2 regions of the Cytobacillus sp. genome follow, and region 2 is predicted to be linked to the other one. Evidence: riboswitches for the same ligand, from Rfam matches in the RefSeq annotation. Region 2 holds a riboswitch; the other holds the start of a gene.

Region 1 (8,803 bases), on a different contig from region 2:
TACGCTGGAGAAGAACCGCTTATAGCAGGAATAGCGTCCATCAGCTTTTCTTCCATAAAAGCTGCTCTTCCAATGCATGAAAATATTTTTTCCACTTCCTCCATATCATCTGGAGATACTGATTCATTAACAGAAAGGACGGTCATTCCTTCTCCTACTAATGATGGCGTATTTGGCATGGTTCGTACTGCTCTGACTTTCCGGCCAAATGACTGTTCCAGAAATGATAGGCTGATGCCGGCCGCAATGGTTATGATGATGGCATGGGAGCGAAGGCTATCTTTAATCTCATCAATAACTTCCCCATGTGCATCAGGCTTAATAGCCAAAAACAGTATATCCGCTTCTTCCGCTGCTCCAATATTGGAAAGGCGTGTTTGTATATTCCACCTGCTTTTTACATCCTCAAGCGTCTTTTCAGTTCTGGCAGAAGCAATAATCTGGATTGGATTTACCAGATTGGATTTGAGTATTCCTCCAATTATGGCCTGAGCCATTTTTCCGCATCCGATAAAACCGATATTTTTATTCATCAATGCCCACATCCTGTATAGTATTTCCTTTTGCTATTATACTGCAGGTATGGTTATGAAAAAATAGCAAAGGGTAAAAACATAAGACACGATACTGCAACACAATAAAATTCTGTTTGGAGAGATTGATCTTGAAAGTTATAAATCCATATGCTCCTCTGCCAGAAAGCTTTTTTCAGCAGCCGACACTACTATTGGCGGAAGCACTGCTGGGCTGCTTATTGATCAAAGAAACGGAAGAGGGAATCGCCTCAGGCTATATCGTTGAGACAGAAGCATATATGGGCCCGGAAGACAGGGCAGCTCACAGCTTTGGGAACAGGAGAACAAAGCGGACCGAAATCATGTTCAATGAACCTGGATTTGTCTACACGTATGTGATGCATACCCATTGTCTGGTTAATGTTGTTAGCGGCCCAAAGGAAAAGCCGGAAGCTGTATTGATCAGGGGAATTGAACCTGTAGATGGGCTTGATTTAATGAAAAAAAGACGAAAAATGGAGAATCTGAAGAACCTCACAAATGGGCCAGGTAAATTAACCAAAGCTCTCGATATTACAATAGATGATTATGGACGGCATTTTACAAGCCCCCCTCTTATGATTGCTAAAGGAATTCCTCCCGGGAAAGTCACACGCGGAAAACGAATCGGAATTGATAATTCCGGTGATGCAAGGAATTATCCCTGGAGATTTTGGATTGCTGAAAACCCTTTTGTTTCACGCAGCAGGAAGTAAGAAGAAGAAATTAATAAACAGCAAACCGGAAAAACTCTTCAGAACAAAGGGTTTTCCGGTAATTTTCTATTGATATTACCTGGAATTCCTCTGCACCCGTGAATGGATCCAGGTTGATAACTGAAACAGCAGCATGCCGGCCAAAGCTGCAATCAGGATATAAGCCCCGGCAAATACTTTAAGGCCCCCTGTGGCCAATCCGGCAATAATTACAGAGAATTCTCCCCTTGATGATAATGATAATCCCGCCTTTAGAGCTTCCTGTTTCGACAGGCCATACCATTGCCCTCCAAAATACCCTGCAGCAAGCTTGTGAATGATGGACCAGATAACAATAATAACCAGAAGACCGAAAGAAGGAATTTCTTCATTAAACTCAAGCGAAAGCCCGAAATTCAAGAAAAAAAACGGAAGAAACAAATTCCTTACGGGAAGTACAACTTCCTCTGTTTTTTCTTTTACCTCCGTTCCGGCAAGAATGATGCCGGCAAGAAATGCGCCAATAACCTCTGATAGCCCCAGAAATACTGCAAATCCGCCATAGGTAATCGCTACTCCGAGAACAAGAATCAAAAAGGAATCTTCATGAGCAACTTTCTTCATCCAATGCTGGGCTTTATGAAGAACTATTCTGCTCATCCAAACTGCAGCGCCAGCAAGAAGAGAAACCTTTAGAAAAATAAACAGAAAATCTGCAGCGGAGAAACTATTTCCGCCGCTCAGCCCAATCAACACGGTCACTAGTATCGGGGCAGTGAGGTCTTCAAAAATCAGAAGAGAGAGCATATAATCAGAGTCTTTATCTTCAAGGCGATTTTTTGATTCCAGCAGCTTAACAGTAATTGAAGAACTGGTTGCATATACAATTCCAGCAATCAATAAAGAGACAAACATGTTTTGACCTGCAGCATAGGCAATTCCCCCAGTCACTCCCACTCCCAGAAAAACATCCAATAGCCCGGATTTCCAGACTTTCCTTCCATTATTCCTTAATTCACCCACAGAGAATTTTGTGCCAAGCAGAAAGAATAACAGAATTAAGCCAATTTCACCTGCAGTTTCAATTACTTTCGCCTCTTTGTAAAATCCAAAAAAACCGATGCAGGTTCCTAAAATAATATAAATAACAATATCAGGAATCCTTAGGATTTTAATCCCGATTATTGCAGTTATATAAAGGGCAATAAAAATGAGCCCAATTGCAAGAGGCATATTCATATTCCGTTTTTCATCCTTTTCTGAAATTGTATTTTTACGGACTATAAATACCCTCTTTGTTTGAATTTCACTCCTGCCAGTTAGATCCAAAATTAGATAGCATTCATTGCGTATTCCCTTCAAGCATTTCTTTCGGTTATATTTGATTTCGGAAGAATGCTTAATTATTTATAAAGAGAAAATTCGACAGGTACCTGGCACCAATAAAATTTGTCGATAAAAAAACAGGCTATTTTACTGGACTTTTTTTATTAAAGCGTTTATTTTACTATAAAAAGGAAATATTCTATGTATAAGTTTCAATAAAACGGAATGGGATGGTGTTACGATGGCAGACAAGAAAAATGTTAAAACTCCCGGCAAAGATCTCAATATTGGTGCGAATGTTTCATTAAACGGCCTGGTAACAGCTGTTTTTGATAATATGGTCCATGTCCAGATTGGTGCTAAGATTGTAACAGTTCATGTAAAAGACCTTTATTCTGGATTAAATAACCCTTTGTTAAAGAACCAGCAGGCTTAAAGTGAAACTTCAATCAGTGAGGGGGCTTTATACTCCCACTGATTATAAGTTGTGGCCCACAGGACGTGGCGTTTTTAGTCTTTGTTCTGCTGGCGGGCCTTTACGGGCAGTTGGACTCCCACTTATCCTTTTTCGATTCCTCTGAGTCTGGAAAAGGGAGGCTTACTGCCCGTTAGACTGCGATAACATCCACCATCTCTAAACATACCTCAGGAGGGGCAGCTCATAAGCTTGCCCCTCCTGTTTTTTAGCATCATCATATTATACCGGCTGTACCTGCTTATTTTCCTTTGCAGCAGGAGCGTAATCTCCAAGCACCTGATAAGCCTTCAAATATGATGTATCTAATAATGATACAGCTTTCAATGATGCCTTAACGATGAAGGCATCTTTTGAAACTTTGCTGATTGTTTCAAATCCTTCAGGCAATCCCCCTTTATCAGCATCACCAAATATAATCCAAACTGCCTGTTCAAGAACAGTCCCTTCCGAGTCGCCTTCCTCAAAGACTGAAGGAATATCGGCTCTGCCAACATGAATCAGATCTTCAATAATTGCGCTGGCTGTCGGGAACATGCCGGCACCAGGACCCTGCAGGCTGATATTCCCGACAATATCCGCATCAATCGAAACTGCATTTTGCACTCCTTCTACTCTGTACAAGGGATGTGCCTCCACTGTCAGGACCGGTTTTACAGTACAGCGGATAGTATCTTTTTCTCTCTGAATCGATGCTACATGTTTAAATTTCAGGCCCAGGGAATCAGCCAAACGGATTTGCTCAATTGTAATATCAGTAATGCCTTCTCTAACAGATGTTTCCTGCGCCGGTGCTTTCCCGAATACCAGCTCGCTCAGAACAACCGCTTTGTAAAAAGCGTCATATCCTTCTATATCATTTTTCGGATCGGCTTCTGCATATCCTTTTTCCTGCGCTATTTTCAGTGCTTCTTCAAATGATAAGTTCTCCTCGCGCATACTTGTCAAAATGAAATTGGATGTGCCATTTAAAATTCCTTCGATCCGTTCAATCTTGTTGGCATTCAGCAGCTGCTTGATAGTCTGAATTATAGGGATCCCGCCTCCGACTGTTGCTTCAAATCCTAATGATACATTATTTTCTTTTGCGAGCCTCGCAAGCTCACTTCCATGGAATGCAAACATCTCCTTATTTGCTGTAATGACATGGCATCCTCTCGATATGGCCTGGCGCAAATACGTATAGCCTGGTTCCCTGCCAACAATGGCATCAATTACGACATCAAGCTTAGGAAGCTCAATAATATCCTGAAAGTCATCAGTTAAAAGCACCTCATCATCAGGCAAAGAATGCTTACTCACATTTTTGACAAGGATGGCCGAGACCTTCACTTCTTTCCCGAATATCGCCTGGAGCCTTCCCTGATGTTTGCTGATCGTTTCATACACTCCTTTTCCAACTGTTCCAAACCCCAATAGCCCAATCGTTATCGCTGACATTTCACATTCCCCCTGGTTAATATTTAAAGTGCAGAAAACTATAAAAACAAAAAACCCCTTCCGTCTATACAGACAAGAAGGGGTTTGAATTTACGTTCCGTTCATTCCGCCTTCTTATCTTCGGAAAATGTATTCCTCTGAATTTGGCACCGTGCATAAATGCTGGTTGCCGAGGCTTCATAGGGTCAGTCCCTCCGCCTCTCTTGATAAGAAGTTTCAAAGTATTCAATTTATATGAATCATAAACATTTATAAGGACTGCGTCAACCTTTTTTGAAAATTATTTTCTTCAAACGCTCTTACTTTCCTCGAAATCTTCAGTAATGATTTCAAGAAAATGCTTAAGAATTCGGGCAGTCAGCCCCCAAATAACCTTATCTTTAAAATAGTAAAATACTTCTTCTACTTTCCTTGCCTGCCAATTGTAATTTTCACCTCCGGCAATCAAGTCAAATGGAAAATTCTCTTCGGGCTCTACTTTAAAATTCACGTGATACATTTCCGGCTTTACTTTTTTTAGAAATGAAAGAGGGACTGTAAAAACTTCTTCCACTTCATCAGGGTTTGGCTTAATCTGGTCCGGATTATGGATAATGCCTGCATAAGGGTAAATAATTTGACCGAAGGAAATCATGTAATCCAGCGGGGACACATCTGTGATGCTGTCTTCATTCACGCCGAGTTCCTCTGAGGTTTCACGGATAGCCGTATGCTCCTCATCCCTATCTTCCGGATCTATTCTCCCGCCCGGGAAACAGACCTCCCCAGGCTGCCTTCTCATTGTAAGTGAACGCACTTCAAAAAGGACATGTACCTCATTATTTATCTCAACCAGCGGAAGCAAAATAGCGAATTTCGAAAATCGCTCACTCCCTAAAATGACTGGGGTCCTGTTACTTAACCTTTTAGCCAGTTTCTCAATCTCCATCTACCCACCTCCAGCAGCAATTCCAATTTATTGGCTATTATCTTTATCATACTGTATTTACTTTGTTTTATTAATTCATATGGCTTGTACCATGTAATGATTCAGGATAGTTTATTCCTTTGTTGACTGTCTGCCCTTCAAAAGAAAAGAAAGTTTCTCCTCCTGCAATTCAGGGAAATTAGAAAATATAATATGACATTAGGAGTGAAAATATGAAGAAAAATATATTAGTAGGCGGGTATGATACTCAGGAAGATCTTAAAGTTGCTATTGAAGGGGCCTTGTCAAACGGGTATCAGAAAGACAACCTTGTGATTGTCTCAAAAGATGGAGCGAACCTCGAAAGCTTTGCAAACAATCATGGAGTGAACTTGCGAATAGTCGGATCCCAGGAGCTCGGCAATCAGCGCTTTCTTGATTCAGTGAAAGCCCTTTTTATGGGAGAAGATCCAGCCACAAGTTCAGGAATGGATCCTAATAAAAAAGATGGTACACGGTTTGATGAACATGACTTGGATAAATACGCAAGCATGGTATTTGATGGAAAGTATGTCTTAATCGCGGACTACTATGGGAACTATCCCGCTTCCCAGGAGGACAATCAAAGGATCAGTGCTGAAGACCCAGAAGGGTATCTCGAAAGCGCTTCAGCCCGGGAAGCTGTCCATGAATCAGATATCAAGACACTGGCAGATAAAACTGGTTACACATGTGCTCTCAATAATCAGGATAATGATCCTGTTCACATTTCACCCAAGTCTGCCGATGTGAAAACCAGTGCTGAATTTAACAGGGATGAACGATATACGAAGGAAAGGCTCTAATAGCAGAAGACCCCCGTTTGGGGTCTTTTTTTTTGGAATAAAAAAGAGAGGTTCCCCTCTCTTAAGCATACTTCTTCTTATCTTCCTCCTGTTTGAAGAAACTCTTCATCGCATGGAATACATCTGCTTTTTGCTTAAGGATATAATAGCGGAAATCCTCATTTTTAATATTTTTATAGGCTGACATCAGGGTCGAATGGCGGTTATACTGGTTAACTTCACCATATCCGAACATATTGGACACCTTCATCAGGTCTTCCACTAGCTTTACACAGCGGGCGTTGTCAGAGGTCAGGTTATCACCGTCTGAGAAGTGGAAAGGGTAAATATTATATTTGCGCGGGTCGTATTTGACCTCAATCAGTTCAAGCGCTTTACGATAGGCAGATGAACAGATGGTTCCCCCGCTTTCTCCTTTTGAGAAAAAGTCCTCTTCTGAAACAACCTTTGCTTCAGTATGGTGGGCAATAAATTCAATCTCGACTGTCTCATATTTAGTTCTCAGGAAGCGTGTCATCCAGAAGAAAAAGCTTCTGGCCATATACTTTTCCCAGATCCCCATCGAGCCGCTCGTATCCATCATAGCAAGCACAACAGCCTTTGAATCAGGCTTTACAATTTCATTCCAGGTCTTAAACTTCAAATCTTCCTTATAAATTGGGTGGAACGCTGCTTTTCCACTCATTGCATTACGCTTAAATGCCGACATCATGGTGCGTTTCTTATCAATATTGCCCATTAATCCAGTCTTTCTGATATCATTAAATTCGATGTCCTCTACCAGGTTTTCATCCTGCTCTTTTCTTTTTAAATTAGGCAATTCCAATTGTTTAAATAAAGCTTCTTCAATTTCCATCAGTGATACTTCTGCTTCAAAATAATCCTCGCCTGCCTGGTCGCCTGCTCCTTGCCCCTTTCCGGGTCCTTTCTGGCTGCCGGATCCATCACGTGCCACTACATCTCCAATCTGGCTATCTCCATCGCCTTGGCCGACATGTTTGTTTTTATCATAGTTATAACGGATTTTGTATTCATCCAATGAGCGAATCGGAATTTTCACTACTTCCCGCCCATTCGACATTACAATGTTTTCTTCCGTTATCAAATCAGGCAAATTGTTGCGGATTGCTTCCTGGACTTTATCCTGATGACGCTGCTGGTCATCATAGCCTTTGCGATGGAGGGACCAATCTTCTTGGGAAATTACAAACTGATGGTTATTGACATTCGTCATGTTAACCCCTCCTTTTAAATTCAATTTCACACATTACAGCTTTCCAACATACAATATCGCGAGTGTCAAAAAAGATGAAACATCCCCAATTCAGCAGTCTGCCTTACTTTCATAGACTCATTTCCCGGCAGCAAATTTGTTATTAATGCACCAATACAAAGAAATGTTTATTACTCTATCATATGCGAGAAGACAAAATAATTTACAAATAATTTTGACAATAAGACATTCGCATCATCTTTTGGACAAGCCCATTTTTTAATATGGGGATTTGCCTAAATAAACAAAATAAACCTCCGCGTTTAGCGAAGGTTCTTGTCCTTGTTTTTATGCTGAATGGGATCGGGATATTTATCATAATCCTCTTTTAATTCTTTATTGGTCCGCAAATTCTCCATTTGCTTTCCCAGATTTTCCATTTCTTCAATATTCTCTGCCATTGAGCTGTTTCTCGGTGTATAATCCTTATCTAATTCTTTCTTTTTCATGAATATCACCTCTGCTTTATTTATACCCTGTGTTGGGCTTATCTAAACTTTTAGGCAGGTTCTGCTGCATAAAGATGGCCAGGCGAAAATAGGATTATACTAAAGGGGGGATCTTTATGAGCGAAATCCTTTGCTGCAGCTGGTGCGGTGAATTATCACTGTATGATCGGACCGTTTATCTTGAGAACAAGCCGATTTGTCCGGAATGCCAGAAAAAAAAGAAAAAAGCTGCACTTAAAATAGAGAAAAATTGATGAAGAGGCTTTCGGAGCCTCTTTTTTATATGGGTATTTTTCATTAAATCTATCAATTACACCACAGTCTTTTCTCCATCACCCGCAAAAATAAGCCTGGCAGCAACTCTGCCAGGCTCTTCTTTTTAACGATTCAGCAAGCTTCCCACATAGCGGAGCAGTTCGTTTGCTGATGTTGAGTTATAGCCATGTTCGTCAATTAATCTTGCTACAACTTCATTCACCTTCTTCAGCTGCTGCTCATCCGGCGTTTTTGAAGATGTGGTGATCTTCACCACATCTTTCAGGTCAGCGAAAAGCTTCTTCTGGATTGCTTCACGCAGACGGTCATGCGAATTATAGTCAAAGCGCTTGCCTTTTCTTGCGTAAGCTGAGATGCGGATGAGGATTTCCTCCCTGAATGCTTTCTTCGCATTCTCGGAGATGCCGATCTGTTCTTCGATTGAGCGCATCAGCTTTTCATCCGGACTGATTTCCTCACCGGTTAATGGGTCGCGCAGCTTCGCTTTATTGCAGTATGCTTCAACATTATCAAGATAGTTTTCCATAAGCGTTTTCGCAGATTCTTCATAAGAATAAACAAAT
Region 2 (8,803 bases):
GTTGCATCTTTATATTTTTCCAGGTCTTTAATAATAAAGCTTTGATACAGTGTTTCCCTGTACTGATTCAAGCTTGTTTCGCTAAAATCACCCCGTTTTTTGGCATCAATGATGGTTTCTGCAGCCATCGTTCCGGAAGCCATTGCCATATTGGAGCCTTCGCGATGTATGGCATTAACCAGCTGGGCAGCATCACCTGCAAGAAGGACACCATCCCCGGCCACTTTAGGCACTGAATGGTAGCCACCCTCAGGAATCAAGTGAGCCAGATACTCAGCAGATTCTCCCCCTTCTATTAAAGGTCTTACCATAGGGTGTGTTTTTAAATAATCCAGCAGGTCATAAGGCTTAAGCTTTGCCTTAATCATGCTTGACAGTGTGGTTCCCACACCAATGTTAATACTCTCTTTATTGGTGTAAATAAAGGCAGTTCCCAGATTGCCTTTCGTAGAGTCCCCAAATATTTCAATCGTACAGCCCTGGTTGTCTTCCAGGTTAAAGCGGTCATTAATTTTGTCTTTTGAAAGATTAATGACTTCCATTACCGTTAGTGCCACTTCATCAGGGCGAAATTCTTTATGGTAGCCCAGCTGTTTTGCCAGCAGTGAATTTACACCATCTGCCAAAACCACCACATCTGCATACACCTCACCATCCGGCCGGTCAGTTCTTACACCAACTACTTTTCCATTTTCAGTCAGACACTCAAGCACGACTGTTTCATTTATTAAAAGTACTCCCTGTTCAATCCCTTTTTTTGCAAACCATTGGTCAAATGGCGCCCGGAGTACTGTAAAATTATTATATGGCTCCTTCCCCCACTCAAGACCTTTATAGCCAAAACTCACTGTCGATTCTTTATCCATCATCCAAAACCGCTGCTCTATGACAGGCCTCTCCAGCGGTGCTTCTTTCCAAAATTCCGGAATGATTTCCTCCATTTGCTTACGGTATAATACTCCACCCATTACATTTTTGCTGCCGGGATATTCTCCTCTTTCAATTTGCAGGACTTTTAAACCGTTTTTGGCGCATGTGTATGCACAGGAAGTCCCTGCAGGCCCAGCCCCCACCACAATGACATCAAACTTTTCAGACATAACTCATTTCACCCCCTCTTTCCCTTGCTTCCTTTAACTCTTTAATTAGCTTCGGCACAATTTCAAGTGCATCACCCACGATTCCGTAAGTTGCTACATCAAATATTGGTGCTTCCGGATCTTTGTTAATCGCAATAATGAACTCTGAATTCTTCATGCCTACGACATGCTGAATTGCCCCTGAAATCCCAATAGCAAAATAGACCTTTGGTGTAATAGTTTCCCCGGTCTGCCCTACCTGCTGTTCATGCGGCAGCCATCCAGCCTCCACTACATCCCTAGTACCCCCTACGGTTGCTCCAATTGCTTCAGCCAGCTCATGGATCAGCTGAAAGTTTTGAAAATCACCCATCCCTTTTCCGCCTGCAACGACAACATGAGCATCTGCTAAATTCACTTTTTTTGTGACATCTTTCACAATTTTAATCACCTTAGTGCGCATGTCATCTTCCCTTAGAGCAATCGCTTCTTTTATAACCTCTCCCTGCCTATCTGGATCTGGCTCCATGGCTTTCATAACCTTAGGCCGGACAGTAGCCATCTGCGGCCGGTGCTTTTTACAAAGGATGGTTGCCATTATATTTCCCCCAAACGCCGGGCGGCTTGCTTCAAGAAGCCTCTTATCCACTTCGACATCCAGCATGGTTGTATCTGCAGTCAATCCTGTGCTAAGATCTGTAGCAACAGCACTGGCCAAATCTTTACCATTGGAAGTGGCCCCATAAAGAAATATTTCAGGTTTATATTTTTCTGCAAGATTGATAACTGCCTTCATATATGATTCTGTCCGGTAATCCTTCATTACTTCATGGTCTATTACATATACCTGATCAGCTCCATAAGCGATTACCTCCTGACTTAAAGGCATTATTTCATAACCAAGCAGCACACCGGAAAGAGGCACATCCAGCTTATCTGCCAGCTTCCTGCCTGCACCGAGCAATTCAAGGGATACCCCCTCAATTTTTCCATCATTTTGTTCTATGAATACCCACACTCCCCGGTTCTCATCCATCATGTAAATTACCCCCTAATAATTTCTGTTATCGGCTTACAAACAGCTCTTTCTTATCATTAAGAAGCTCCATCAGCTGCTTAACCTGTTCGTCCGCATTCCCTTCAAGCCTCTTTCCGCCTTCCGGCTTAGGAGGGGTAAACATTTTTCCAACTATCGTAGGAGACCCTTTCAAACCGAGCTGTGTACGATCCACATCCTCGAGATCATTTACAGACCAGATAACCGGCTCATACCTGGCAGCTTTTATCATGTTAGGCATAGGAGAGTATTCTATGCTATTAATCTCTTTTTCAACGGTCAGCAGACAAGGGACTTGAGCTTGTATCAATTCATACCCGTCCGTAATTTTCCTTTTGATCAGGATCGTTTTTTCACCTTCATTAAATTCGGATACCTCTATAACATTTGTAACTGGCGGAATATCCAGCCTTCTTGCTATCCCTGGTCCCACCTGGCCGGTATCTCCATCAATAGCATGTTTTCCGCATATGATTAAATCCACAGGCATATCTTTTGAAATGCGTTCCAATGCTTTAGAAAGAGCATAGCTTGTTGCGAGTGTATCTGCACCGGCAAATGCACGGTCCGAGATTAAAAAACCGCGGTCTGCTCCAATTTCGATGCTTTTCTTAATAACAGCAACAGCCTGTGGAGGCCCCATGGATAAAACCGAAATAATGCCTTTTCCTAAGGTCTTTGTTATTTTCACTGCTTCCTGCACTGCATGGGCGTCATAAGGGTTTAAAATGGCAGGAGCACTTCGCCGGTCAAGAGTATTAGTCTTGGGATTGATTTTAATAATTTTTGTATCTGGGACTTGCTTGACACACACAACTATGTGCATTTTTTACTTTCCCTCCTCTTAACTTAAAACTTGTATGAGTATTGTTCGCTTTAAGAGATTTATAAAAAAGCTTTGTATTACGATATATGATTCTCGATACAGGCATAGTACTGCAATAAGGAATTAATAAGAAATGTGCTGCTCAATATCAAGAAAAGAGGAAGCAGGCTCCCCAAATAAAAAAAAGGACCCATTATGGATCCTTTTTTTTGCTTCCTTATTATATGCTCAATATATATGCTCGGCTTTTTAATATTAGACAACTGCTTTCTTCCATGAGAGAATCATTTCCCGGAAGGAAATCCTCATTCTTTTCTTTTGTTCCTTCTCTCTTTTAATGACGCATTGATATTCAAAAATTAATTGATCAAGTTCCTGGCTGCAGCGCACAGTTTCCTGGCTCGCCATTCCATTTTTCTTGGCTGTTTCTATCATTTTTTCCCTTTTTTGCTGAATTTCAGTCAGCAGCTGTATTCTTTTATAGCGCAACGTTCTTCCTCCTACTCCTATCCCTTTATCCGATATAAATGTGTCTACTTGAAGCATTATTACAAGAATTTCTATAAATGTAAATAGATTCGCAATATTAGACAATCTTTTTCCAAACTTATTTTTATCGACATCAATTTCAATTCGCCATCATGCGGTTTCGACACATTCTGCTAAATTACACATGCGGCATCAACGGGATTTGATAAAAAATTTGCCAGACTAAAACATGTAAAAAATATCCAATTGTTATAGTGAGAAAATAAAAACCCAATGCCGGTGGCAATGGGTCATCAAATTATTGATGGACTTCCTTTTTTTCATAAATTGGCACCCATCCTTCTGCAGAAACAAAAATTCGGATGGCTACTACTTTTCGATCATCCTGGAGGGTAAAATAATGGCGGATGTTTTCAGGTACGGATATTAAATCGCCTGGATTCAGGAATACTTCAAAGAATTCCCCATCTTTTCCTTGTATAATAAAAACTCCATGGCCGCTGACAATAAATCTCACCTCATCATCAGTATGATGATGTTCCTGCTGGAAATTTTGAAGAAGCTGCTCCAAATTCGGCGTATTCTCTGAAAGCGAAATTACATCCTGTGCCTTATATCCTCTTCTTTCTGAAATATCTTTAATTTCTTCAGCAAATGCAGCCAAAATTTCTTGTTTTTCATTATCGGAAAGTAAATATTTTTCCTGCAGATTTTCAGGCAATTTCTCTATTGCCCATTGCTCATAGATAACCTCCTGCTTTTCCAGAAAAGCTGCAACCTCTTCCTGATTCCTGATTTCTTTTTTTGAATTTTTCAGTACAATATATGCCAAACTAATCAACCCTTTCTATTAAAATCTTTCTCTAGCATGTTTTAGAACAGAAGCTTGGGTACTAGACTACTTTAAATAGCTGATTGGGCTTATGTTCCAGGAGCCTTAGCTGATAGCGGAAAAGAAACTCTGAAGCCTCAAGGATCTTTTTAGCCTCAAAGGAGGTTTTGCCCCATACAGTAATTCCATGATTTCTTATTAAAACAGCACCTGCATCTTCATGTATATGGGAAGAAAAACACTTAGCCAGCGCGGGAATATGTGCATGATTCGGAATAATCGGAATCCTAAGAACAGCATCTTCCTCCCATTTATCAAATGCTTTAATCAGCTCCTGCCCTTTAAATGTAACTGCCTCCTGATCACCATAAATTTCTGAGATGACATTATTATCTATTGTATGTACATGGAGACTGCATTCAGCTTTTGTTCTTCTATATATCTCAGTATGCAGAAGTGTTTCAGCGGATGGCTTTAGATGTGTTTCCACTGCCGGGTGTCCATATTCATCAACAAGGAGAAAATCTTCATCAGTTCGTTTCCTTTTATCCTTTCCGCTTGCTGTAACGAGGAATTGAAGGGGACGCCCGCTGACCTTAATGGCCAGATTTCCGCTCGTTCCCATAAACCAGTCCCTTTCTGCAAGCTCGTCCTTAATATCTGCAAGCTCATTCCATTTTTCCTCAAGTCTGCTCATACCCTCACCTCATTTAATCTTTTTAAAAGCTCAATGCAATCATAGAACGATTCAAAGGCACAATGATTTAGGTTCATCTCTTTGCTTTTCTCCAGGAGCAGGTCTCTTGCTATGACAAAGTCTGCCTGTTTTGCAGCCTCCAGATCAGTTACTGAATCCCCGATCACCACTTTAAAGGTTTCCTCACCCTCCAGTTTTCTCATAATGGAAGGCTTGCAGCAGCCGCAATTATTATCGCAATTCTCATCACAGCTATGCGGCCATAAGATTTTAATTGTATCGCCGCTAAAATCAGAACTATTGCAGAACACCTCTTCAAAGGGTCCATACTTATCCAATACAGGAGCCACAAAAAAATCTATTCCTCCGCTGACTATATAAAGCGGTATATTTTCCTTTGCCAGATAATCGATAAATGGCTGAAATCCCTCTCTTACTCTCGCATTTTCCAAGATGAAATCGGTGATCTCATCTTTCAGACTGCTTGGGAGAAGGGAAAACATCTTTCCTACTCCTTCCTGAATGGAAATTTCCTGTGCCAGAACTTGATTTTTTATCCCTTCCCACCTGGAAGGAGCAAAGTGCTTCATGATATGAATGATGTTATCATTTTCGGTAATAGTTCCATCAAAATCACAAAAAACCGCTATTTTAGCCATTCTTGACAGCCACCTCTTTGTACCCCCACAGATCAATCGCTTTTTTTAATTCAGGGAAGTTTGATGGAGCATCTGTTAAAGAAGCCCCCTTTAATATTAAATCAATTGCCTGGCGGAATGCCAAACCGCCTCCTCTTGCCCCATCCGGATGCCCATGTACGCCGCCTCCGGCATTGATTACACTGTCTATTCCGAAGTCTTCGAAAAGAAGAGGCACAAGACCCGGATGGATGCCGGCTGATGGAACCGGAAAGGTTCTTTTGCAGAAATCATTCTTAGTCAGGGCATCCCCAATTGATAATGCCTGAGTTTTTTCAAGGGCAACCGATCCATAAGGGGAAGGGAATAGAGACAAGTCTGCACCTGCATACCTGAGAAGTTTCCCTAAAAGCAAAGGATAGGAAATCCCATAAACATTTGAAGCAGAAAGTGCTCCACTAACTGCAGGATGTGCCATGATAGGCAGCCCAATCTCTTCATCTTCTCTTAATGACTGCAAAACATCGAGCCCATAAGAAAATACATTAAACAGAAGAAGGTCTGCACCAAGTCTGGATGCCTTCCTTGCCTTTTCTTTTAATTCAAAAGACCTGCCTGTTAAATTTACAGCATATAGGGTACGGTGCCCTGTTTCCTCATAAACCTGCCTTAGCACTTCTTTGCCTTCGGTTATCCTGGCTTCAAAAGGTGTAAGGCGGTTTTCAAATAGAATTTCATCATCTTTTACAAGGTCGATGCCGCCAAGGGCCTGTTCCCTAAGCTGCGAAGTTAAAAAATCCATGTCTTTGCCCAGCACCCCTTTGAAGATGCTCATTAGAAGGGGTCTGCCATATACATTCACTTTTTCCCTCAGTCCGTCAATCCCGAATCGAGGCCCAGGGAAAAAGCTTTTAAGTTCATTGGAAAACTGTAAATCTAACAATTTAATCTTTCCGTCCAATGACAGCTTTCCAAAGACTGTTGTTAATATTGCCGGTAAATCCGGACTGAAATTAACAGTGGGATAGGCAATCTTAATGACTGCAGCTGTTTCCTTTCTTTCTTCATCTTTAATAAGGACTTCAACAGCAACGACCCTGCCTTTATGCTTTTCCAACTGCTGTTTTTCAAGCTCGGGCAAATGGGTCCATGACCCGACCGTTAACCCTAAAGCGATCTCCTCGGCCTTTTTCTCCGGGTTATGTTTTTCATCATGAATCAGATACGTTGCAATAATTTCACTCATGTATATTCTTCCTTTCAAAAATCAAAGAATGGGAACAATAAAAAACCTCTTCAAATAAGAAGAGGTTAGCATAGCAATCTAACATCTTCTTATCTTTCAGCTAAAAGCTGCAAGATTTAGCACCGTGCTCAGGTATAAGTCGGTTGCCGGGCTTCATAGGGCTAGTCCCTCCGCCTGCTCTTGATAAGAAAACGAAACGAGTATTCAGTTAATTTCGAATTAAAATTTAATTAGAATTATGACAGTGCTTAATATTTTTGTCAATTGAATTATGAAAAAAATTTAAAACAAATTTAATTTTTTTATTCGCCCCACTGCTTCTTTAAGTCTATCCTCAGATGTCAGCAATCCGGCTCTCACATACCCTTCTCCATAATCACCAAATCCGATGCCAGGTGCAACCGCAATATGCGCTTTATCCAAGAGATAGTCAGCAAACTCTTCCGATGTAAATTGCTCAGGGACTTTGAGCCATGCAAAAAAGGAGCCTTTAGGAGCTTGTACATCCCAGCCAATTTCCCTGAGGCCAGAGATGAAGGTATTCCGTCTGGATTCGTAGATAAAATTCAACTCATTAACACAATCCTGGGGTCCTGACAGAGCGGCTGCTGCAGCTTCCTGAACAGCACCAAACAAGCTGACGTATAGATGATCCTGCATTAGATTCAGTGCTTTAATGACACTTGCATTTCCAGCTGCAAATCCTATTCTCCAGCCTGCCATATTAAAGGTCTTTGAAAGGGTATAAATTTCAATACCGACCTCCTTTGCCCCTTCTGCCTGAAGAAAACTTTCAGGCTTGTTGCCGTCAAAACCAATTCCGCCATATGCAAAATCATGGACGATGCAAATACCATGACTTCGGCTCAAATTAACTGTTTCCTGAAAAAAATCCTTATTTGCCACTGCTCCTGTCGGGTTATTTGGATAATTAAGGAACATCAGTTTAGCTGAATTAAGCTGATCTGCTGACAATTCACTGTATACGGGCAAGAAGTTATTATCTTCTCTTAGAGGCATTGTCACCATGTTTGCTTTAGCAAGTGCTACACCTGACCAATAATCAGGATATCCCGGGTCCGGAACCAATACGCTGTCCCCAGGGTTTAAAAGGCATTGAGGGATTTCAACAAGGCCAGCTTTACCTCCAAAAAGGATGGCTATCTCGGTTTCGGGATCCAATTCAACATCGAATTCCCTTTTATAAAAGGATGCAGCGGCCTTTTTTAAATAAGGGAACCCCTGGAAAGGAGAATATTTATGGTTTTGCGGATTTTCGGCTGCACTTTGAAGACTCTTGACAATATGCTCCGGGGTAGGCAGATCAGGATTTCCCTGTCCAAGATTGATGACATCAAAACCTTGTTCGAGTTTTTTCCCCACTTTGGCTGTCAGAGATGCAAAAAACTGTTTAGGCAGACTTTTCAAAAGATCTGATTGCGGATAATTTACCAAATTGTTCACCTGCTTAAAAAAAAGATTGAAAATATAGTCACAAATGATATAACGTAAATGATAAGATGTAAAGTAAAATTTTGAAAATTTCCATCTATCGGACTAATTTTACCATATGGATAAGATGATTGCGGGGGAGTTTTATGAAATTAAAGATTGCCTGTTTACAAATGGATATTTCATTTGGAAAACCTGAGGAGAATTATAAAACAGCCGAAACCATGATTAATAAGGCGCTTAAGGCTAATCCGGATGTTATTGTGCTGCCTGAACTTTGGACGACAGGCTATGATTTGACCAGATTGGGTGAAATTGCAGACCAGGATGCCGGGTCAGCACTAGTTTTTTTAAAAGAGGCAGCACAGAGCAATCGAATTCATCTGATAGGAGGATCTGTTGCAAAGAAAACATCCGAAGGCATTTACAATACTCTGCTGATTGTAGATAACAAGGGTGACTTCATACATGAATACAGCAAGCTGCA

Evidence for each region. Region 2 has a riboswitch for S-adenosylmethionine ahead of ACEQ1T_RS06275 (2,3-diketo-5-methylthiopentyl-1-phosphate enolase). Riboswitches for the same ligand answer to the same signal wherever they lie in the genome.
Region 1: it holds a riboswitch for S-adenosylmethionine, as region 2 does, so the genes downstream of both, ACEQ1T_RS01550 (homoserine dehydrogenase) here and ACEQ1T_RS06275 (2,3-diketo-5-methylthiopentyl-1-phosphate enolase) in region 2, are expected to answer to the same signal.

The regions. Positions count from the first base shown of each region.
Region 1 covers NZ_CAXQGS010000013.1:2,029-10,831, forward strand. The annotation lists gene proC (pyrroline-5-carboxylate reductase) at 1-533, opposite strand, end outside; gene ACEQ1T_RS01535 (DNA-3-methyladenine glycosylase) at 674-1,270, shown strand; gene ACEQ1T_RS01540 (cation:proton antiporter) at 1,346-2,488, opposite strand; gene ACEQ1T_RS01545 (hypothetical protein) at 2,817-3,011, shown strand; gene ACEQ1T_RS01550 (homoserine dehydrogenase) at 3,273-4,490, opposite strand; SAM riboswitch class I at 4,602-4,703, opposite strand; gene ACEQ1T_RS01555 (CoA pyrophosphatase) at 4,780-5,418, opposite strand; gene ACEQ1T_RS01560 (general stress protein) at 5,631-6,242, shown strand; gene yhbH (sporulation protein YhbH) at 6,304-7,476, opposite strand; gene ACEQ1T_RS01570 (hypothetical protein) at 7,779-7,964, opposite strand; gene ACEQ1T_RS01575 (hypothetical protein) at 8,081-8,218, shown strand; gene ACEQ1T_RS01580 (PrkA family serine protein kinase) at 8,344-8,803, opposite strand, start outside.
Region 2 covers NZ_CAXQGS010000040.1:33,357-42,159, reverse strand. The annotation lists gene ACEQ1T_RS06310 (FAD-dependent oxidoreductase) at 1-1,100, opposite strand, end outside; gene ACEQ1T_RS06305 (electron transfer flavoprotein subunit alpha/FixB family protein) at 1,093-2,118, opposite strand; gene ACEQ1T_RS06300 (electron transfer flavoprotein subunit beta) at 2,144-2,962, opposite strand; gene ACEQ1T_RS06295 (aspartyl-phosphate phosphatase Spo0E family protein) at 3,218-3,451, opposite strand; gene ACEQ1T_RS06290 (acireductone dioxygenase) at 3,750-4,283, opposite strand; gene ACEQ1T_RS06285 (methylthioribulose 1-phosphate dehydratase) at 4,345-4,980, opposite strand; gene ACEQ1T_RS06280 (2-hydroxy-3-keto-5-methylthiopentenyl-1-phosphate phosphatase) at 4,977-5,639, opposite strand; gene ACEQ1T_RS06275 (2,3-diketo-5-methylthiopentyl-1-phosphate enolase) at 5,632-6,864, opposite strand; SAM riboswitch class I at 6,951-7,054, opposite strand; gene ACEQ1T_RS06270 (pyridoxal phosphate-dependent aminotransferase) at 7,147-8,319, opposite strand; gene ACEQ1T_RS06265 (carbon-nitrogen family hydrolase) at 8,463-8,803, shown strand, end outside.